Linked DNA regions of Limnospira fusiformis SAG 85.79. The protein of the gene in region 2 binds, or shares a complex with, the protein of the main gene of each other region. Links are inferred from orthologs where the notes say so. Each region holds a gene or a part of one and is shown on either strand. Other genes may lie near its edges.

The links. Proteins that work in one complex are often made in the same cells at the same time.
Region 1: the proteins of accD (region 2) and accC are in contact, whole or in part, in a solved structure (PDB 8UXZ), measured with the Escherichia coli proteins. The link is inferred for Limnospira fusiformis SAG 85.79 from one-to-one orthologs.
Region 3: the proteins of accD (region 2) and accA are in contact, whole or in part, in a solved structure (PDB 8UXZ), measured with the Escherichia coli proteins. The link is inferred for Limnospira fusiformis SAG 85.79 from one-to-one orthologs.

The regions. Positions count from the first base shown.
Region 1 is NZ_CP051185.1:1,979,515-1,987,068, forward strand. Bases 1,625-4,456 are described here. They hold accC (acetyl-CoA carboxylase biotin carboxylase subunit), read right to left. Parts: upstream 3,806-4,456; coding sequence 2,444-3,805; downstream 1,625-2,443. Other genes in these bases: HFV01_RS09385 (YggT family protein), read left to right, coding at 2,163-2,447. Also shown: ltrA (group II intron reverse transcriptase/maturase), read right to left, coding at 1-1,185; HFV01_RS09400 (IS630 family transposase), read right to left, coding at 4,486-5,361; HFV01_RS09405 (IS630 family transposase), read right to left, coding at 5,826-6,701. UniProt on the Escherichia coli protein: This protein is a component of the acetyl coenzyme A carboxylase complex; first, biotin carboxylase catalyzes the carboxylation of the carrier protein and then the transcarboxylase transfers the carboxyl group to form malonyl-CoA.
Region 2 is NZ_CP051185.1:873,956-881,428, reverse strand. Bases 3,242-5,992 are described here. They hold accD (acetyl-CoA carboxylase, carboxyltransferase subunit beta), read right to left. Parts: upstream 5,216-5,992; coding sequence 4,268-5,215; downstream 3,242-4,267. Other genes in these bases: HFV01_RS04335 (prepilin peptidase), read right to left, coding at 5,525-5,992; HFV01_RS04340 (hypothetical protein), read right to left, coding at 5,255-5,482; HFV01_RS04350 (hypothetical protein), read right to left, coding at 4,013-4,162; psbV (photosystem II cytochrome c-550), read right to left, coding at 3,368-3,859. In the rest of the region: HFV01_RS04370 (S1 family peptidase), read left to right, coding at 1-750; HFV01_RS04365 (PAS domain S-box protein), read left to right, coding at 888-2,630; photosystem II cytochrome PsbV2, read right to left, coding at 2,689-3,177; more of HFV01_RS04335, read right to left, coding at 5,993-6,340; HFV01_RS04330 (hypothetical protein), read right to left, coding at 6,391-6,678; HFV01_RS04325 (HAD family hydrolase), read left to right, coding at 6,787-7,473.
Region 3 is NZ_CP051185.1:2,906,587-2,914,274, forward strand. What follows is about bases 1,625-4,590. They hold accA (acetyl-CoA carboxylase carboxyl transferase subunit alpha), read right to left. Parts: upstream 3,617-4,590; coding sequence 2,633-3,616; downstream 1,625-2,632. Other genes in these bases: folE (GTP cyclohydrolase I FolE), read right to left, coding at 1,625-1,687; HFV01_RS13700 (SDR family oxidoreductase), read right to left, coding at 1,748-2,473; HFV01_RS13710 (Fur family transcriptional regulator), read right to left, coding at 3,902-4,354; HFV01_RS13715 (peroxiredoxin), read left to right, coding at 4,532-4,590. Outside these bases: HFV01_RS13685 (phosphoglucomutase/phosphomannomutase family protein), read right to left, coding at 1-97; HFV01_RS13690 (hypothetical protein), read right to left, coding at 240-812; more of folE, read right to left, coding at 968-1,624; more of HFV01_RS13715, read left to right, coding at 4,591-5,056; HFV01_RS30700 (hypothetical protein), read right to left, coding at 5,447-5,629; HFV01_RS13720 (serine/threonine-protein kinase), read right to left, coding at 5,607-7,688. UniProt on the Escherichia coli protein: Component of the acetyl coenzyme A carboxylase (ACC) complex. First, biotin carboxylase catalyzes the carboxylation of biotin on its carrier protein (BCCP) and then the CO(2) group is transferred by the carboxyltransferase to acetyl-CoA to form malonyl-CoA.

The DNA of each region.
Region 1 (7,554 bases), 1.1 Mb from region 2 along the record:
GACCGGATTAAGGTGCCTAATTAGCCCCTCTTGTGGTGCGACGATGTGAGAATCTACTATCTGTTTCAATTTCTGGTAATGGGACTTGACAGCCTTCTTGCTGGGTTTGATGATGGTTTTGAATCCTAGAGGCTCATTATGGGTATTCTTCCCGGTTTTGTATTTGCCAACTTTATGTTGTCGGATGTTAAAACCGAGAAAATCGAATCCCGGGTTATCACACTCTTGAGTGTGAGTGATATGAGTTTTTTCCTCTTTGAGTTCTAATCCCATCCCTTTCAACCATTCCTGGATGTGGTCACGACATTTCTCGATTACCCCAAGGTTTTCGTGAATGATAACGAAGTCATCTGCGTATCTGATTAAGGATACTGCTCGTCTTCGATTGGTACGACTACCTTTTCCAGGTAGTTGTTCCACTAATTCCTTGATGCTCTCTTCCATGCCGTGGAGGGCAATATTTGCCAGTAGGGGACTTATTACGCCTCCCTGTGGTGTCCCCTCATCGGTCGGGAATAGCTGTCCAGAATCTATTACCCCAGCTTTTAACCATGCCCGGATTTGTCGTCTGATGGCGGGTATCGTTTCGAGCTTGTCCAATAGTTTGCCATGGTCAATCCTGTCAAAGCATTTAGCAATGTCGGCGTCTAATACCCATTTAGGTTTGCACCTAATGGCATTGAATATTGCCCCGATTGCGTCCTGACAAGACCTACCTGGTCTTAACCCGTATGAGTTAGGTTCAAATTTGGCTTCCCATTGGGGTTCGAGTGCCATTTTGACTAAGGCTTGTAATGCGCGGTCGTATATTGTGGGTATTCCTAATGGTCTCTTTTCGTCTCTTCCCGGTTTGGGAATCCATACCCGACGTGCGGGTTTGGCTTTTGAGTTGAGCTTCAATTGACCTACAAGGCGCATACGTGCTTTTGGGGATAGGGATTTAACCCCATCCACTCCTGCCGTCTTTTTGCCTTGATTATCTTGTGTAACCCGACGAGCCGCTAACATTCTGGCTGACCAGCTCTTCAGCAGTAACTTTTGGAGTCCGCGAACTGTTTTGATGTCACCACGACGTTCGGCTTGATGAATCCGTTTTTGCAGGCGGAAGACTCGACGTTCGATTGATTTCCAATCAACATCTTGCCATTCCAGCACCACCGTATTGTTTCCAATCGTTTTGGGCATTTCCATGCTACTAAGGCTCCATCTTCCAAGTTATCGTGAGTCCGTCAGCATATCCTGGGCATTACCCCAGACATTCGCTTCTGACTCAATCCTTCCTCACGTTGGCTTGCGGATGGTTTCCTACTCAGGATTTCGACCTTATTCCTGAGAGCAACAACGGAGGTTACTTCGTTCCAGATATCGATTGATTGTGCCTTTAGGATGCCACTTTACGCCGGGTTTATTTGGGTGTATGAGAGGTCTGTATGATATCAGCCTCCCCTTTATCCTTTAGCCATTTTGGCTCCTGCGTGTCAGTCTAATTTTCGCAGGTTTATAGTAACGACGCTTTCGGACGTGACTTCGTTTTCTATCCATGGACACTTGCTCAAGAGGGCGCCCGTTTAGACCCAGGCTTACTCCCTTTCATCCCCGCTTCACAGATTGATGACCAGTCGCTACTGTGGGGGACGTGCTTTCACGCGATACACCTCGCGGGATGGACTTTCACCACCATCGATATCTAGTTGTCAAGGTTCAATGCCCTTTGGGGGCTGTGTTCCCTGCCCCGCCTACGTTTCAGGAATTTTCCTTCTACTTTTGGCGGGAACGAATCGCACATCATGGCTATATCCATGCACACAATATAAGCCGTCTTGGCAGGACGGCGACTCAAGTCGCCGTGTCGTCTTTCATCCCCGCGCTAAAGCGACGGCGCTTTCAGACTCCCGCACTATTGTCGTAATGTCATGTGCATCTATCATACCATCAACCATGAATATGTCAATTAGCCCATCAAACTCCCTTTTAGTTACAGTTTGTTCACCAGTCGCTTAATATATTGCCCTCACCCTAAATCTGGATCCCATAGAGGGAGAGGGACTTTGAGAGGTGATCAGATGATTTCTGAACAGGCTGTAACTTGGCAACCACTGCCAATTTAGGGGGCTGGCTAACCCCTAAAATGGGAAAAGGTTAACAAACTTCAACTCAAGGCCATGACAACTTTTACCATCTTAGACTGGACTCTGGGCTTGTTCCTGGCGGGAATGACCCTATTATTTATTTTCCGCATTGTTTTGACCTGGTATCCCCAAGCCGAGTTAAATCAGTTTCCGTTTAATCTGATTTTCTGGCCAACGGAACCCTTTTTAGCCATCACCCGCAAAGTGATTCCCCCTTTGGGAGGCGTGGATATTACCCCGGTGATTTGGGTAGGGATTTTTAGCCTCCTGCGGGAATTGTTACTGGGACAACAGGGAATTCTGAGAATGATTGTTTAACGAGAAGGCAAATTTTTGTTCATCCACTGTTCCACAAAATTGGTGTAAACCTTACCCTCGAGAAACTCCGGGGTTTCCATAATTTTCTGATGAAAACTGATGGTTGTGGGAACTCCGGTAATAGCAAATTCACGCAAAGCGCGTTTCATCCTTACTATAGCCGCTGCCCGGTCAGGACCCCAGACAATTAGCTTACCAATGAGAGAATCGTAATAGGGGGGAATCTCATAATCGGTGTACACATGGGAATCAATCCTGACCCCATTACCCCCCGGTGGAAGATAGCCGCTGATGCGTCCGGGGTGTGGTCTAAAGTTGCGATCTGGATCTTCCGCATTAATCCGACATTCGATCGCATGACCCCTAAGCTGAATTTGATCTTGGGTGAGATGCAATTTTTGTCCTTGGGCGATGCGGATCTGTTGGGCGATTAAATCTAGCCCCGTTATCATTTCTGTTACCGGGTGTTCTACCTGGATACGGGTATTCATTTCCATAAAGTAGAACTTCCCATGGCGATCGAGTAAAAATTCTACTGTTCCCGCCCCGGTATAGTTAATTGATGCGGCTGCTTTCACCGCCGCCTCTCCCATTTTTCGCCGGAGTTCAGGATTTAAAGCCGGACTGGGCGCTTCTTCCAGTAGCTTTTGATGTCGTCGCTGAATTGAACAGTCCCTTTCCCCTAGGTGAATCACATTCCCAAATCCATCGGCTAAAATCTGAAATTCAATATGGCGGGGACACTCGATAAATTTCTCGATATATAAGCCTGGGTTTCCAAAGGCTGCTTCTGCTTCTCCTTGGGCGGCGGAAAATAGTTTCGGGAGTTCCTCGGCGCTTCGGACCAGTCGCATTCCCCGACCTCCTCCCCCGGCGGTGGCTTTGATAATTACTGGATAGCCAATTTTTTGGGCTATTTTTTGGGCAGCTTTGTCATTGGTGACTAAGCCTTCACTACCGGGAATGGTGGGAACACCGAAACGCTGCATGGTTTCTTTGGCTGTGGACTTATCTCCCATTGACCTAATCGCCTCCGGGGTTGGACCGATAAAGGCGATGTCGTGGTCAGCACAAATTTCCGCAAATCTGGCATTTTCCGCTAAAAAACCATAGCCAGGATGAATGGCGGTGGCGTTCCGGGTTAGGGCTGCGGAGATGATGTTGGGGATGTTTAGATAACTTTTGCTGCTACTGGGTTCGCCTATGCAAACAGCTTCGTCGGCTAACTGGACGTGCAAGGCATGGCGATCTACAGTGGAGTGGACGGCCACTGTGGCAATCCCCATTTCTTCACAACTTCGGAGAATCCGTAGGGCAATTTCCCCACGATTGGCAATCAGGATCTTTGAAAACCGCATTTTCGGTGGTGTTCGGGCAATAATCAGTTAGGATATGTTATTTTGGGACTTTGTGGAAGATACTACCCAAATTTGTTGGCAAAAAAAGTTTGGCAATTTTGGAGTTTGGTGCTACAATGGTAAATTAGCACACCGATGGGAAAAATCATTCCTAGTCCTCGGTTGTCTTCTGCGGATGTGGCGGAATTGGTATACGCGCACGTTTGAGGGGCGTGTGGCTTTGCCTTGCGAGTTCGAGTCTCGCCATCCGCATTTTACTTAAACCCCTATCCTGACTACTATCGCGGGAATTCACTTAACCCGATAGTCGTATCGTCACACTCAATATGCACTCCATTCAGTCTTAGTATACGGGACGATTGGTGCATATCCTTTAGCAACAAATCTTAATTATTGACGGGTTAATCAATAAACACAACTTAATCAATCTGTCAAATATCCATACCTCCCCCCAACCAAACACCGATAGGGTAACTCCCTTGTGATACCCGTCAATGGCAAGCCTATCGGTTCGTTCCTCACCATTGACTGCTATCACGTCGGTCGCACCCCCAAGAGTGTTTGTTCCGGTTGGGGGGAGGATATGTTTCAAAATCAACCACGACAACAGCAGAAGATAATTCCCCAAGCTATCAATGTACAAAGATACACCTATCAATGTATAGTATTAGGCAAGGTGGTTAGGACGCAGCTTTGAGAACGGAATCCATGGCATCATGGAGAGAATCAAACTGCTCAATACAATGGCGAATGCGGGCTTTCAACCACGACCAACATTTCTCTATCTTGTTGAGGTCTGGCGAATAAGGTGGTAGATAGAGCAAACGGCATTGAGCCGCCTCCACTAGCTCAGGAATCCGTCCCCCTTTATGAAACGTTGCATTGTCTAGCACTAGAGTCTGACCTGGCTTCAGTGTTGGAATTAAGATGAACTCCAACCACAACTCAAACACTGTCCGATTACAACAACCCTCAAAGCTAAAGGGGGCTAAGAGTTGTTGATGACACCATGCGGCTATATAGCTCACCCTGCCCTGCCTCTTCCCTGATTTGAGGGCATGGAAGCGTTTTCCTTCCTCGCAGTAACCATAAGGGTAATCCGAGTCCTGACTATTCATGCCGGCTTCATCGAGGTAGACCACTTCTTCCGGCTCCATCTGTTCAATCTGAGCCATAAACTCCTCTCGCTGTTGCTTCCAACGTTCTTGGTAGCCGTAAGTTTTTTTTCTGGTGAAGCCAATTTTCTTCAAGGCTCTGGATATGGTGCGAGGAGAGATGTCGTCATCCCAAAGTTCAGCCATTTGAGCGGAGGTTTTGTGGCCATGCTCTTGGGCAAAAGCCTTGAATTTATGCCAGTCGGTAATTTTGTGGTTATTGCCAGGTGGGTGATTAGGTTTAGGGAGGAAGTCTCCGGTCTGTGCTTTTCTTTGCAGCCAGAGATTAATGGTGTTCCGGCTGACATGGAAAACTTCACTGGCTTCTGTTTTGGGCATACCGTCTAGTTCAATGGCATCAATAACTTTTTGTCTGAGGTCGTAACTATAGGGGGCTGGCATTTTTGGTCTTCTTAGTCATCTCGTCCTCTCCATTATACGTCCTAACTTTCATGTCTTGTGCTATACAAAGATATCAGACCGCCTTTCCGTGGACTAGACCTATAGGTAAACCTATGAGCGATCGCCTATCCGGTTATCTATGGGTCTGATTCATAATCCTCGGTGAGGGGAAACTATGGGCTATCATCTGGCTGATATGAAAAGTGCGATCGCCTAATCTAAACTATCTCCTACCGGAACCAACCCGATACCCCTAAACAACTTTTCAACTGGTGACAATTACCGAGCAGAAACCGATACCAACATAATCAGTTCACCCCCAAAATCTTAGCCGTAGGTTGTAGGTAAAGCTATCTGTTGGGGGTAACTTAGTTCTGGGTAATATCTGGACATGATAGGGTAGGCATTCATATTTTAGAAGTTACATAATGTAAATACATTATGTATAGCATTAGTCAAGGTGGTTAGGACGCAGCTTGGAGAACGGAATCCATGGCATCATGGAGAGAATCAAACTGCTCAATACAATGGCGAATGCGGGCTTTCAACCACGACCAACATTTCTCTATCTTGTTGAGGTCTGGCGAATAAGGTGGTAGATAGAGTAAACGGCATTGAGCCGCCTCCACTAGCTCAGGAATCCGTCCCCCTTTATGAAACGTTGCATTGTCTAGCACTAGAGTCTGACCTGGCTTCAGTGTTGGAATTAAGATGAACTCCAACCACAACTCAAACACTGTCCGATTACAACAACCCTCAAAGCTAAAGGGGGCTAAGAGTTGTTGATGACACCATGCCGCAATCATGCTCACCCTGCCCTGCCTCTTCCCGGATTTGAGGACATGGAAGCGTTGTCCTTGCTCACAGTAACCATAAGGATAATCCGAGTCTTGACTATTGATGCCAGCTTCATCGAGGTAAACCAACCCTTCCGGCTCCATCTGTTCAATCTGAGCAATAAACTCCTCTCGCTGTTGCTCATCACGTTCTTGGTAGCCGTAAGTTTTTTTTCTGGTGAAGCCAATTTTCTTCAAGGCTCTGGATATGGTGCGAGGAGAGATGTCGTCATCCCAAAGTTCAGCCATTTGAGCGGAGGTTTGATCGCCATGCTCTTGGGCAAAAGCTTTGAATTTATGCCAGTCGGTAATTTTGTGGTTATTGCCAGGTGGGTGATTAGGTTTAGGGAGGAAGTCTCCGGTCTGTGCTTTTCTTTGCAGCCAGAGATTAATGGTGTTCCGGCTGACATGGAAAACTTGACTGGCTTCTGTTTTGGGCATACCGTCTAGTTCAATTGCATCAATAACTTTTTGTCTGAGGTCGTAACTATAGGGGGCTGGCATTTTTGGTCTTCTTAGTCATCTCGTCCTCTCCATTATACGTCCTAACTTTCCTGTCTGGTACTATAAATGATTGTAGTGGAGTTTAAAGCCAAAGGGAAGTCAAATCACGTGCATTGCCATTTATGAGGCCATCCGAACTGCTCAGTTCATCCGCAATAAAGCCGTCCGTTTCTGGATGGATAATTCAGGAATTGGGCAGAAGGATTTGTATCGCCTAGCGCAAAACACGCTCGAGATGAATTTCCTTTTGCTCGCGACTTAAACTCCAGTGCCTGTCAAGCTTCCATTGAAAGAGCATATTCGGCGATCGCAAGGTTCTACGATAACTGCCGGAAAGCCATTCCAGGAAAGAAAGGCTTTCCCAAGTTCAAAAAGAACAGTCGTTCAGTTGAATACAAGACTTCTGGGTGGAAGCTATCAGAAACTCGTAAGAAAATAACCTTCACCGACAAAAAAGGCATAGGCCAGCTTCAACTCAAAGGAACATGGGATTTACATTTCTACCCGCTCGAACAAATCAAACGGGTTAGGCTTATTCGTCGTGCGGACGGCTACTATGTTCAATTTATGCTCAAAGCGGATGTTAAAGTAGATAGTCAGCCCACGGGTAAAGCGATTGGTTTGGACGTAGGATTAAAGGAATTTTATACCGATTCTAATGGTCAAGCGCGAACCTAACCCCAGATTTTATCGAAAGGGTGAGAGCCGCTTGAAATTTAGACAAAAGCGTGTTTCTCGCAAAAAGAAAGGCTCATCCAACCGAAAGAAAGCGATTAACCAACTAGGACGAGTACACCTCAAGATAAGTAGGCAACGTGTTGGCGAAGCCTGCGCGAAGCGCATAGAACACGCC
Region 2 (7,473 bases):
ACTGGGGGGTTAACCGGCGCGGCACGGGAACCAGAACTCTCCCCTGGATTGGTCACCAGTCGCCCCAAAAATCGCCCAGAAGGCTATAATTTGCGGTATCAGGCTGTTACTTGGAGTGGTATGAGTGGGGGTCCAGTATTTGATTCTCAAGGCCGTGTGGTGGGTTTACACGGTCAAGGTGAGTTTGGATTTGCTCAAACTCGTTCTGGAGATGTTACCCCCATTAAAACAGGGTTTAATGCTGCCGTTCCCATTAATTTGTTTCTGGAACAGCTATCACAAGCTCAGTTAAGTCCTAATGATTTACAAATCGATTCGGACACGCTAGAAGCCTCTCCTGTGTCGTTGGATACTCCCCAAAATGCGGAAACCTACTACTTTCGCGGATTGAGTTGGTTGGATCGCGGTTATGCGTGGGAGGCGATCGCTGATTTTAACCGAGCCTTAGAATTGAATCCTAATTCCCCAGAAACCTATTTTAATTTGGGATTAGCGCGGACACTATTGGTGCTGAATGAACCAACCCGTGGCCCCAATCCCGTTCTTGATTATACTAGGGCGATCGAGCTTAATCCCGGTTTTGCTGATGCCTATTATAATCGTGCCCTCAGTCATATCCGTCGTCAAGAATTTGAGGAAGCCTTAGCTGACTTTCGCCAAGCCGCAGAACTTTATCAACAACTGGGACGTTCAGATTCTCATCAGGATGCCTTACAGCGTATCCGCGAACTTGAGGAAATGGCACAATAACAGTTGAGGCATTAGGGTGTAAAGTGTGTTTGGGGTGTACAAAAAGCAGCTATCCTGACTTCAAACAAGGAAAACAGAGATGGTCGCTCCTAATCATCAGCACACTTTTTAATTTTCCCCCGTTTCCTTATTGACTAATGACCAAACCAGTTATTCTCTGTGTCGATGATGAACCTATGATTTTGGACACTCTGAGGCGACTGCTTCGGAGAACATTGGGTGGCAAATATCGGTTTGAATGTGCTGGGAGTGGCAGTGAAGGCATTAAATTAGCCCAAGAATTGATTGAAGCTGGGGAAGAATTGGCGGTAGTCATTTCTGATTATATGATGCCGGGTTTGCGGGGAGATGAGGTGTTAAAAGCCATTCATCATTTATCCCCCAATACTATGAATATTATGCTGACAGGTCATGCTGATATTGATGGGGTATTTAATGCTATTCAATATGCTAAACTTTATCGCTATATTTCTAAGCCTTGGGAAAATGAAGATTTGACTTTAACCATTACTGAAGCGATTAACAGTTTCCAGCAACAAAAACAACTCACTGACCAAAATTTTCAGCTTCAGGAAATGAACCGCGCCTTAGAATTACTCACCCAAGACCAAGCCAATTTGATTGAGTCTTTGGGTAAGACTGAACGCAAATATCGCAGTATCTTTGAAAATGCTCTGGAAGGGATTTTTCAAATTTCCCCTGATGGAAAGTTTATTAATGCTAATCCCACTTTGGCTAAGATTTATGGCTATGAGTCCCCCAAGGAACTCATGTCCTCTATAACTGATGTCCAAAAACAGTTATATGTTCAACCAAATCGTTGGGATGAATTATTAGAAACTTTGCATCAGCGCCACGAAATCTCTAAGTTTGAATCTCAGGTTTATAATCGTGATGGTGAGATTATTTGGATTTCTGAAAGTGCCAGAATTGTTAATGATGAAAATGGTGATATTCTCTATTATCAAGGGTTTGTTGAAGATATCACGGAACGCAAACGCGCTGAAGCAGAATTAGAACGTTTTACCTCGGAATTATTTGAACTCAACCAGTCCTTTTTCCGCTTTGTTCCTCACCAATTTCTACAATATCTCGGTAAAGATAGTATTGTTGATGTTCAACTGGGGGATAATGTTCAACGGGAAATGTCGGTTTTATTTGCTGATATTCGCGATTTTACTAGCCTCTCGGAACAAATGACCCCAGAGGATAATTTTAAGTTTATTAATGCTTATTTATCCCATGTAGAACCGGCGATCGCTGAATATCGAGGCTTTGTTGATAAGTACATTGGTGATGAAATTATGGCCCTCTTTAGCCAGAGCGCCGATGATGCTCTGCGAGCCGGAATTAGAATGCTTGACTTACTCGCAGAATACAACAAAACTCGACGGCGTACCGACCCCACCAAACCTACCTATCGTCCTCCTATTGAAATTGGTATTGGTATTAATACCGGAAAATTGATGTTGGGAACTGTGGGGGGAAAATCTCGCATGGATGGTACTGTAATTGGTGATGCGGTTAATCTGGCTTCCCGTTTGGAAGGATTAACTAAAAATTATGGGGTGTCTCTGTTAATCTCTCACTATACCTTTGTCCGACTTAACCATATTAATGAATATGGTATCCGCCTTATTGATCATGTTCAGGTTAAGGGTAAATTAGAAATGGTTTCTGTGTTTGAGGTCTTTGATGCTGACCCCCCCGACTTGCGCGCCGGAAAACAAGCCACAAAAACTATGTTTGAGCGAGGATTATTACACTATTATTTAGGCGAGATTTCTGAGGCGATCGCACTTTTTGAATCCTGTTTAGAACGGAACCCCCAAGATAAGGTCGCTCAGATTTATTTAACCCGCTGTAAGGGTGATATTTAGCTGGCAAAACTAATTAACTCACCCCTTGACTCGGGTTTATTAATGTGCTATAATCCCGTCATTTTTTAGCCCAACCGGGTGCTTTTATGGCTGATTGTAAGATAAAAGCGGCTAGGTTATCAATTTCTGCATCGTCAAGCCAATTTTCGGGAATTTCCCGACACCAGTAGTTAGTATCACTACCATCATAGCTGACGGGATGCCTCATATAAGCGACTAAATCTTTGATGGTATCCCTCGGAGGGGTGGCTCCCTTCAGGTCTTCCAGAGACAGGGAAACCGTCGGATAGGGAATAGTTACACCACCAGCGTGACAGTTCAAACAACTATCCGTAAACAAGACTTTTCCCGCTGATAGATCCTCCACCGAAAAGGTCTGGGTTCCACCTTGGCGATCGCTCTGTATTTCCACAGGTTGATCAGTCAGATATCTTAACACATAGGGGTCAACATTTTGAGCTTGAACCGGGAAACTAAAAATCAGCCATCCTACTATATTGGTGATAAATAAGAGCAGTAGAGAGCGCAAAAAACTGTTACGAAACATGGAAATTTGAGGTATTTAATATCAGCAGTCAAATCGGAGACTTTAGATTTTAGCTCCGCTGATTATCCTAGATAATTCGCGGACTTTAGTGGTTACAATTTCAGAGTAGTTAGTAACCCTTCTTAGTAGCCACCAAAAACCAAAACCTAAAGTCAGAAACTTAGTTAGGTGAATCTTTCAGGCGGAAAGATTAACGGAGGTATTTACCACCACCCCACTGTTCACCGCGAACCTTGGGTTGTAAGAGAATGTAAGCGGCTACATTATAGAGATCATCTTCTGATAGGTTTCTCATCTTGGGAAAAATGTCTGCACTTTTCAGGCTAGGATGCAGTTCGTATATCTCGATGAAGCCATCATAGGTGGTGGGATTTTTGACATAATCAACCAGAGCCGCAATGTTATCGCGGGGGGGAGTAGCCAAAGCCAGGGCTTCAGGACTCAAGTTAACATCAGGGTTGGTTTTAGTCACACCCAGCGCATGACACTGAGCGCAGGCGGCGTTAAATACCTGTTGGCCTTTTTTGATTTCTTTGAGACTCAAGACAGCAGTATCGCCTTGAGCATTGATGGGAAGGGTTCTCAATTCTTCAGTCAATTCCAAAGCGTTTGCATTACCCACCCACATTTGAAAGGTGAAGAATACAGTGGCAACAGCCAACCAAATGTACCTTTTTAGCATGGTTCTCCTTAACTTTTAGATGATTATAGAACGCACCACAGCCACAACTCAATCGGCAATATTGAGCAGTTGTGATCCTGGTTTTTAGCGATTCTGTCTCAGAAGTCTTATCTCAATAGTCCTGTGTTAAATGATCTTTGTCAATCGTTGGATCTACGATTCTGAATCACTTGTGGCCTCAATGGCGGAGAGAATTGCTTTGACATCCTCAACTATACGGGTTTGGGGATGTTGGTAGGCAATTACTAGGCGATCGCCAAGTTTAAGCACCTGTGCGATCGCCAAATGGTAGTCGCAGGCCATTTCAGCCCTAGACCAATCCGCAAAAACCGATGACAATTAGTCAAAACCGGCATCACCCACCAATTATATGCAGTAGTGGGTACTATCCAATCACTGATTTAGAGATTATCGATGCTGTTGGGTTTCCTCAGAATGATGGACATGGCTGCGGGAGTTAGAGTCGGACAATTTTACAAAGGGTCTTCCGGTAGGCTGTGGTGGTCGGTGCAGTTTAATCAATTGGGTGAGGGTTTTTTTGAGCTGAGTGCGAGGGACGATCGCATCAATAAACCCATGAGCCATCAGATATTCAGAAGTTTGAAAATCATCAGGTAGTTTTTCTCGCAAGGTTTGCTCAATTACCCGACGACCCGCAAAACCAATAGTTGCCTGGGGTTCAGCTAGAATTAGATCACCGAGCATGGCAAAACTAGCCGTCACCCCTCCAGTAGTAGGATTGGTTAGTACAGGGATATACAAAAGTTTATTCTCTCGATGTCGTTCCAAAGCCGCCGAGATTTTCGCCATTTGCATGAGGCTTAACATTCCTTCCTGCATTCTAGCCCCTCCGGAAGCACAGATAATCACTACCGGGTATTGATGCTCAGTCCCATATTCAATCATCCGGGTGAGTTTTTCTCCCACCACCGACCCCATACTACCCCCCATAAATCGAAAATCCATCACCCCAAGGGCGATCGATTCCCCATTTAATAAACCCGTCCCCGTTTGTACAGCATCAATTTGACCTGTTTTCTCCCGGTATTCTCGCAGACGATCGCTGTAGGGTTTGCGATCGCGGAAATTCAGCGGATCTACTGAACACAGATTAGCAGCAATGGGCTGCCAGGTATTTTCATCAATCAGTTGTTTAATGCGATCGTCACTGTAAACCCTCATGTGATGGTCACATTGCAGACACACCATAAGATTCGCCTGTAAGTCTTTGGTGTAGGTTAATGCACCGCATTTTTCACATTTTACCCACAAACCATCGGCAATTTCTCGCTCTTGGCGATCGGGACTAATGGGAACTGATTTTTGTCGATTTGCAAACCAGTCAAATAGAGACATTAATTAAAATACGTTCTGATGTTTGATTGAGGAAATGATTTATTGAGCTTCCTCTGGCTCCTCGTCCACCGGACTAAGCAGCAGTAGTGCTGTCCACAAATGTTCCGATGGTACTTGCAATTTAGCCGGACCCCCCACCCCCATATATGACCCAACTCCTAGGCTAATTACCCGTGCTGGGATATCATGGGAGGCGAGGACTTGTTGCATTAACTCGGCTTCCCAGCGCATAGCAGTGGTTTTTAGTGTAATCCAAGACACGATCATTATATATCTCTAGGATAGGCACAAAGCCCGATGCACTTTACCTCAGATAACTGGGAAAAATAACTCCATATACATAGATACTATTATCTCACCCCACAGGGCAGTTATACCAGCGGCGATCGCTAAAAAAGGACCAAATGGCATGGGTTGGCGGCGGTCTAATATGCCCACAGCCATGGCTCCTGCGCCGATAAAGGCTCCTAAACCACAGGCGATGAAACTTGCGACCAATAGCATCTTCCACCCCAACCAAGCCCCCATAAGAGCCGCTAATTTAGCATCTCCCGCCCCCATAGCGGTCTGTCCAAAAGCCATGGACCCCAAAAAGGCGATCGCTTCAAATAACCATAATCCTAGCACCGCCCCCAAAACACCCACCATTAACTGGTCTATCACCCCAGCCGTTTTTAATCCCAGTAACCCTTGAAAGCACAACCCCACCACTAAACCTGACTGGGTGAGAGGGTTAGGAAGGGTTAAGGTATCTATATCAATTAGAGATAACGCCACCAACCAAGCTAATAGCGCCCACAAGCCAAACAGTTGTACTATAGTCCCTGGCATGATGGTTACATATACCAGCAAGAACAATACACCCATTAACCCTTCTACTAGAGGGTAGCGCATAGATATCGGTGCATGGCAATGGCGACATTTCCCCCGCAACCACAACCACCCGAAAACTGGGATATTTTCACTTAAACCCAAACGGGTATGACAATGGGGACATCGTGAGGGAGGATACCACACGGACAGACCAGCGGGGACTCGATACACAATGACATTTAAAAAGCTACCTATGGAAGCGCCTAGGGCAAATATAATCAAGTAAGCTGGTAGATCAACTAAAATCTCCATATTGGACTCTCACCTTTCACGGGGGTTTCACACGCGGTTCCTACCCTGGGCTAAAATAACTCTAATTCTATCTGGTCAAAGGGGATAAAACATTCTCCCGGAAGCAAAACAGGTTTGGGGGAGAAAAGCAGTAAACTTCGATAGCTGCGGAGATGAATGGCTACACCGGACGGACGGCGCATTCGTTTGGCGTGTACTTCTGAATAAGCATGATACACCCGTCGGGCTATCCTCAGTAGTTGGGGATCTTGTATCCGCGACTCTTGGTTAAGGGGTAAGTCCGGGTTTTTCGGCGGGGTTAACGGGTTTTTTAACTCTGAGTTTGAGGTATAAACCACAAAGACAATTCCCCAAGGGTTAATTAACACACCTGTTTAGATGCTACACTAAAAGCTACCACAACAACTCAAGAATTTCGGTAAATTGCCCTACAACATACTAAAACTATGTCAGATAGACCCAATCTTCTCGCCTTGGACTTTGATGGTGTTCTCTGTGATGGCTTGCTGGAGTATTTTCAGACGGCTTGGCGTACATATCTCGAAGTTTGGTCGCCTCCTGAGTCTACCCCACCGGATGATTTACCCCCTAGATTCTACTGCACTAGACCTGTGATTGAAACGGGTTGGGAAATGCCTCTTTTGATCAGGGCTTTGGTTTTGGGGTGGACTGAATCTGAGATTCTCAGCGATTGGCATAGTATATCACGTCAACTGCTGGAACAAGAACATTTGTCACCGGAAGTTCTTGGCCCTCGACTTGATCAAATTCGCGATGAGTGGATCGCCACAGACCTACCAGGGTGGTTGGCTTTACATGGCTTTTATCCGGGGGTATGCGATCGCCTTCGGGTTATTCTTGAGCAGGACATGATAGAATTACGCATAATTACTACTAAGGAAGAACGATTTGTGCGATCGCTTCTCGGACAACAGGGAATTATTCTCGGTCCGGGTATGATTTTTGGGAAAGGACACAAACAGCCTAAGCACCAAACTCTACGGGATCTCATGACTCTTTCTGATCCTAGTCCGGTGATCTGGTTCGTTGAAGACAGAATGAAAACTTTGTTGTCTGTACAAGCTCAAACAGACCTACAACAGGTTAAACTGTTTTTGGCTGACTGGGGCTAC
Region 3 (7,688 bases), 2.0 Mb from region 2 along the record:
CGGCCAACGGAGCCACCAACCTAACTCGCTCAAAGGTGAAATCATCAGCAATTACGCCTCGCCAGCCATCAGTACCAAATTTAATGGGTTGAGTCATTGGGTTATCCTAGCTAGAAAGCTGCCAAACTATGCACCATCGGGGGTGATTCTATTAAGTGACGTACACCCGCCACCCATGCCAGACTATGGTGCGGGCTTCTCCCACGGCGTATTACCTCTGTTTAGCCGATTCGAGCCTCTTATAGTGAGGAATACGCCGAGCGGGGCGGGTTTATTAATATCCTGGTGAGGTCCGATAATTGACCGCGGAACCCGGAGGGCGGGTTTATTAATATCCTGGTGAGGTCCGAGAATTGACTGCGGAACCCGGAGGGCGGGTTTATTAATATCCTGGTGAGGTCCGAGAATTGACTGCGGAACCCGGAGGGCGGGTTTATTAATATCCTGGTGAGGTCCGATAATTGACTGCGGAACCCGGAGGGCGGGTTTATTAATATCCTGGTGAGGTCCGATAATTGACCGCGGAACCCGGAGGGCGGGTTTATTAATATCCTGGTGAGGTCCGATAATTGACCGCGGAACCCGGAGGGCGGGTTTATTAATATCCTGGTGAGGTCCGATAATTGACCGCGGAACCCGGAGGGCGGGTTTATTAATATCCTGGTGAGGTCCGATAATTGACCGCGGAACCCGGAGGGCGGGTTTATTAATATCCTGGTGAGGTCCGAGAATTGACCGCGGAACCCGGAGGGCGGGTTTATTAATATCCTGGTGAGGTCCGAGAATTGACCGCGGAGGCGCGCCCCTACCATTATTGTTCTGGATTCGGGAGGTTTGTCTGTGAAAACCGCCCCCCATTCCCAGACAGACTCTGAGGGCGGGTTCCTTTCCTACGCGCGACTCTATTTCCACCCCCGTTACTCGTGAACCCTCCCCTACTTGAGGTCAGGCTGGGGTATTAAATCAGTTAAAAGGAAGGTTGGTGACGGATGAGATTCAAAAATTCTTCCCTGGTCTTCTGATCATCTTGGAAGACACCAATCATGGCACTGGTAACTGTCCAAGAACCTGGTTTCTGCACCCCTCTCATTGCCATACACATATGGCTTGCTTCCATCACCACCGCTACCCCTTGGGGTTCTAGGACGCTTTGGATAGCTTCGGCTACTTGTCGGGTCAGACGTTCCTGCACCTGAAGGCGACGGGAATACATCTCTACCACACGAGCCAGTTTGCTTAATCCAATTACCTTTTGGTTGGGAATATAAGCCACATGGGCTTTACCCATGAAGGGTAGCATATGATGTTCACACAAGCTAAAGAAATTAATATCCCTGACTAAAACCATCTCTTCATGTCCTTCGTCAAAGATGGCATCATTTACCAGTTCTTCCAGGGATTGACTGTAGCCGTTGGTCAGAAATCGCATGGCTTCAGCGACTCTTTTCGGGGTTTTTAGCAGTCCTTCCCTTTCTGGGTCTTCCCCTACCCCTAACAAAATTGTTTCTACAGCACCCATCATTTCTTCCTGAGTAACTTCCCTCCTGCCCAGGTTTTGAGGGCTGGCGTGCCAAGAAGAACTCCGATCCGGACGGGTGGCAATCCGACTCTGGTTATCTACATTTTTCATGCCATTTGGATTAGATGTATCGGCAGAATTAAAACTGTTTGACGATGCGATGGTCATAATAAATTGAAAACAATTCAGAACAAAGTGAAATGGTTAACAGATAACAGAATTACACATTTAGAACGTACCGATATTTGGCATTAAAATCAGTTCGTCAATGGTAGCTTCTGGCGGCAGTTGCACTGTGTGTACAACTGATTGGGCAACAGTTGACGGGCTTAACATCAAACTGCGATCGAAATCAGCGTCCACAGTCTCTGTATCCCATAAACCAGTATTTACGGACCCAGGACATAATGCCGTTACTCTGATTCCATAGGGGCGCTCTTCGATCGCTAGGGCTTTTGATAGCGCCATTAATCCGAATTTGCTCACACAATAAGCGCCCCAATTTGGGAAAACTTGCTTACCACCAATGGAAACAATATTGACTATGGTTCCCCCACCTTTTTCTCGCATTCCTGGTAATACGCCTTTAATACATTCAAAAACACTGGTCAAATTTAAATCTATAATCTTTTGCCAGTCTTCTAAGGGGGTATTCGCCAAGGATTCTGTATAGCCCATGCCTGCATTATTCACTAGAATATTGAAGGGGCCAAAGGCGGCGGAAATCGTGTCAATTTGCGCGTGAACTTGGTCGGTTTTCGATAAGTCTAAGGCGTAGGCTTTCGCTTCTACTCCCGCTTTTCTGGCCGACTCAGCTACCGCTTCCAATGCTTCTAGCGATCGACTCACTAACGCGACATGAATGCCAATATCTGCAAAGGCTAGGGCAATTTCCTTGCCCATGCCACTACTGGCCCCTGTGATTAGCGCTCGTCGTTCTGGGGGTGAACTCATTTACGGTTTGGATGAGGTTTGCTTGGTTTTAACTGATTTAACAACTGCTGCAATTGCTGATTGTGAGATAATTGTTAAAATTTGTTACTCAGACATTATATCTCTATCAATACAATCGCGCAAAATTTTGACCCAAAATACCTGAAATGCCTCCCTGACTTATGCCGGAACTATCTCCGAAAATACCCCGATCTGGCGGAATTTCTGATAGCGCATTTCTCGGCGCTGCTCTGGGGTTAAAGACATTAATTCACCCAAAGTCCTTACCAGACATTGCTTGAGCTTTTCAGCAGCCTTTAGGGGGTTGCTGTGCGCTCCCCCATCGGGTTCTGGTACAATCTGATCGATAATCCCTAATTCTTTGAGATCTGGGGCAGTAATTTTGAGAGCCTGAGCGGCTTGGGGCGCTTGGCCTGCATCTTTCCAAAGAATGGCAGCACAAGCCTCTGGGGTGGCTACTGTATACACAGAATGCTCGAGCATTAATAGCTGTTCCCCTACTCCTATACCTAAAGCTCCCCCTGACCCTCCTTCACCGATTACTGTGCAAATAATCGGAACATCTAGGCTAAACATTTCTCTTAAATTATAGGCGATCGCCTCCCCTTGACCTAATTTTTCCGCATCTACCCCAGCCCAGGCTCCGGGAGTATCGATAAAGGTTAAAATCGGCATACCAAAGCGGTTGGCGTGTTCCATTAGTCGCATCGCCTTCCGGTAACCTCCGGGGGCTGCCATGCCAAAATTACGAGCCACATTATCTTTAGTGTCCCTACCCTTTTGATGGCCTAGCATTACTACCGGTTGATTCGCTAAACGCCCTACTCCCCCCACTAACGCCGGATCATCATACCCTCGGCGATCGCCATGCACTTCCATCCACTCATCACTCATCGCTTGGATATAATCTAAGGTGCTGGGGCGACGTGGATGCCTCGCTAGTTGCAGACGCTGCGACGGTGACAGGCTACTAAATATTTCCTGTCTCAGTTGGGTCGCCCTGCTTTCTAACTGCCGAATTTTATCAGAAACATCAACCCCATTTTCCTCCGCCAGTTGGCGAATTTGATCAATACGAGCCTCCAGTTCGGCTAGGGGCTTTTCAAAATCTAGTAAAATTGGTTTGCGGTTGGGTGTGGCCACGCCTCAATTAACCTTTAGTAGCGAGTAATTACAATCTTTTGGTGACGTACCCGGTGCGCTAGGTGGGCGTGAGTTTCCCACTTCCCCCTACAGCCCAGGCTTCCTGTTTCAGCCGCCGTTGTCAACCTTGGAACAGCCAATTTTTGGTCAATCACAGCGTCTAGCTTTTCTACAAAAGTTCGCCCACCACGGCTACTATTTTGCTCCGGTTGCCCCTGATTATACCATCAATTGGTATCAGACCCCCCTCGATCATCTGTTTTGGGCGCTCTCGCCTCGGAATTGCTATTCTGCATCCGGTTTCTGGGCATTTTCTCCGGCGCAATTCTCACATAAACCATGCACTGTCACTTCGTAACTTTCCGCCACTAAACCTGACCCCAATTGGCTCAGATCTACTTGCGAGAGTTTTTCCCAAGCAATATCTGCGATCGCTTTACACTGGCGACACTGAAAATGGTGATGTGGCGCGACATTTCCATCATACCTGGCTACCCCCTGCTCCAGCAACACTTCCCGCACTAACCCCACTTCCTTTAGTAGCTGCACAGAAGTATAAACCGTCGCCTGAGAAGATACCGGAAAATCCTTATTTAAATCTGTCAGTAGTTGTTCCGCCGTGGGATGGTCAGCACGAGACAACAGATTAGCATAGATCGCAAAACGCTGAGGAGTTACCTTTAAACCTTTCCCCTTCAGCCGTTTGACAATTTCTGTTTGCTCTAGTCCACTCTCCATCTCAGATCGCTATTGGTCTCAGTTTTTTCTACTCATGCCCCATTATATCTGTTTCTAGTCCAGAGTCAACTTGAAATCAGACTCATTCTTAAAATAGTTATAAATACTCATTTACAAATAGACAAATCAGAATTATTCTGAATTAAGAACATTTTTAGTAAACTCCATCGACAAACTATGGTTATCGAAAAAGTACCCGACGTTGTATTCAAAACCCGCGTTCGTGACGAGTCCGTAGGTGGCCCTAACCCCTTCCGTTGGCAAGACAGAACCACCCAAGAAATTTTTGGCGGTAAGCGAGTTGTCGTCTTTTCCCTACCTGGTGCTTTTACCCCTACTTGTTCCTCCACACACCTACCCCGCTATGAGGAACTCTACGATGAAATCAAAGGTCAAGGAATTGATGAGATTGTCTGCGTTTCTGTTAATGACGCTTTTGTAATGTTCCAATGGGGTAAACAACAAGGCGCTGAAAAAGTCTTCTTACTCCCTGATGGTAATGGCGAATTTACCCGCAAAATGGGGATGTTGGTTGATAAGTCTAACCTCGGTTTTGGGATGCGTTCTTGGCGCTATTCTATGGTCGTTAACGATGGCAAAATTGAGAAAATCTTTGTGGAACCAGACTTCGGCGATAACTGCCCCACAGACCCCTTTGAAGTCTCTGATGCTGATACCATGTTGGCTTATCTGAAAGGTTAATCCCTCCAACGCCCCCCTCATTATCAGGGGGGTTTCTCGATATTTCCCCTTGACATTTTTGGGGATTTTAGCTAATATAGTAGCGTGGGAAAATGTGGGCGCATATATAACGTCTATATTAATCCCCCCCAGTCCTTGGCAGTCTGGGGAGAAAACTCCCGAAGTTTCTATCAGTCAGCACCCCCGGCTGAAGCACAGGGGCTTCGTGCCCCCCTTTCAGGTAGCTGACCAGCTATAGCCTTAACTGGCTACGTTCAGAGCAAGAGTTAAAGTTCCTACCCTGGAATGCGTCCTAGTTCCAGGCCCTAGAACCGAATCGTTAAACATCTCTAAGGGGTTAAGGACGTGCGATTTGGATAGTACCGACTCTGAACATTGGCGAAGCAAACATTACCCCGCAAGGGAGTCGGAGCCAACCATAGCTCCATGGAGGGGCAACCATACCCCTCCACCCCGCAAGGGGGTGCTGGCGGCGGTCAGCCGCTTGAGTCGGTTTTCCTCTCCGCGATCAATCACGGAGCTTCCAACCCTCCCAGGAGTTTTACGTGAATTATAGGCGCTGTTGCAATTGATTTTTCGATCGCACCGCCGGGGGGAAACCGGGTTGAATTTTCAGAGCTTCATCATAAGCATCGATCGCCTCGTTATATCGGCCCATTCTTTCCAAAACTAAACCCCTATTCACCAAAATCAAGGGATCTTGGGGTTGAATTTCCTGGGCTTTATCGAAGGCATTGAGCGACTCGTCATAGCGCCCTTGATGACTAAAAGCGATCGCCCTACCCACTAATGATTGATGGTCATTAGGATTAATATTCAAAGCCCGGTCGAAAGACTCCAGAGCCTCATTAATCTTGGCATTAGCCATTGACGTATTTCCTTCAGCCCTTAGCGCCTGACTCCACTGGCTGAGAGCAAACCCCCGATCTCGTAGAGCCGGGACAAAGGAAGGCCGCAACTCAATCGCTCGGTCATAGGCGGCGATCGCCCCTTGAAAATCTCCCCGACCACCAGCCAGGATAGAGCCTCGATTATGCCAAGCTAGATGAGACTCTGGCTGAACTTCAATAGCGCGATCTGATATCCTCACCGCCTCTTCAGTACGTCCGAGGGGAGAAAACAAGACATTGCCCTTTTGTAGTAGGGCTTGAAAGTGCTGTGGGTTAATTTCCAAAGCCTTCTGATAGGACTCTAAAGCCTGTTCATGGCGGCCCAACTTACTCAGTACAGAACCGCGTTCCACCCAAATTTCGGCTCGTCGAGGTTGTTCTCTCAAAATATCATCATAGGTAGCCAGTGCTTCGGAATACACCTGCGCCGCCTCAGCCATTTTCCCCTGATATTCGAGAGCGATCGCCTTACTTTGCCAAACACTAGGAGCAGATGGTCTAATAGTCTTCGCCTGATCAAAAGCCGACACCGCCTCATCGTATCGCTGCAAACCAATTAAAGCAATACCCTTACCATGCCAAGCCCTGGCATTATTAGGATCAATAGCGATCGCCTGTTCATGAGCATCTAAAGCCTTCTGGGGTTCTCCCATTTGGTAAAGTAATGTTCCCTTACTGGTCAGCACATCAGAGTTATCCGGGTCTAGTTCCAGAGCTTTTTGATAATCTACCAAAGCGCGATCGTGCCTTCCCAATTCCGCCAAAGCATCGGCTTGACCCGCCCATGCAGCCGCATGATTAGGTTGAATTTCAGTAGCGCGAACAAACATATTGCGAGCATCTTCGGTGTTACCATCGTTTAACAGTTGATTACCCCGTCGCACATAGTAAGCAGGTCTAAAAGTCGGCACTACTAGCTCAAACAATCCCAAAAGTACCAGTAACCCAGCCAAAGCCGCCCCGACATACAATCCTTTGACCGATGACCCTTTGGAAACCTTTGTCGGATTGGGGTTAACCAGAGTTGGCAACTGCGCCACACCCGCACTAGGTGAGGGTGCAATAGTTGGAGGTAAATTATTTCCCCCTCCAGTTCCCGTCACCGTTTGTTGTCTGGTTTCTTCCCCGGAAATATGTCCCCCAGTAGAGGGGGGGCGCACTTGAGTGGCGGCGACTACTCCCCCTGCATTGGTGAGGATAGTTGGGTCATTTACCACCTGTTTAAGTCGTTTCACGTCAGCCAAAACCTCTGCGGCGGACTGATAGCGATCGACCAGATGAGATGCCACCATCCGGTCTAAAATAGCACACAGTCCGTCACTAACACAGGCTTTCGGCTTCCAGATTGATTCTCCCGCCTGATCTCGTTCTAATTGGTGAGGGTGAATACCTGTTAAAGCCCTAATTGCCGTCATTCCCACCGCATACAAATCACTGCTAAAATGGGGTTTCCCCTGAAGTTGCTCTGGTGGCGAATAGCCGTATGTACTAATAGCAACGGTCAAATTAGAATCACTACCCCCGGCTGCTTTCTGAATTTGTTTAACCGCCCCAAAGTCAATCAGCATCAACTTTTGATCGGCATGGCGTCGCATAATATTAGAGGGCTTAATATCCCGATGGATCACGTTTTGCTGATGGACATAATCCAAAATTGACAGAATATCCTCCAAAAAGTCAATTACCTGGGCTTCTGTCCAATGGCTGCCATGGGGTAGTTCTTCTGTTAGGGGTTCCCCCCT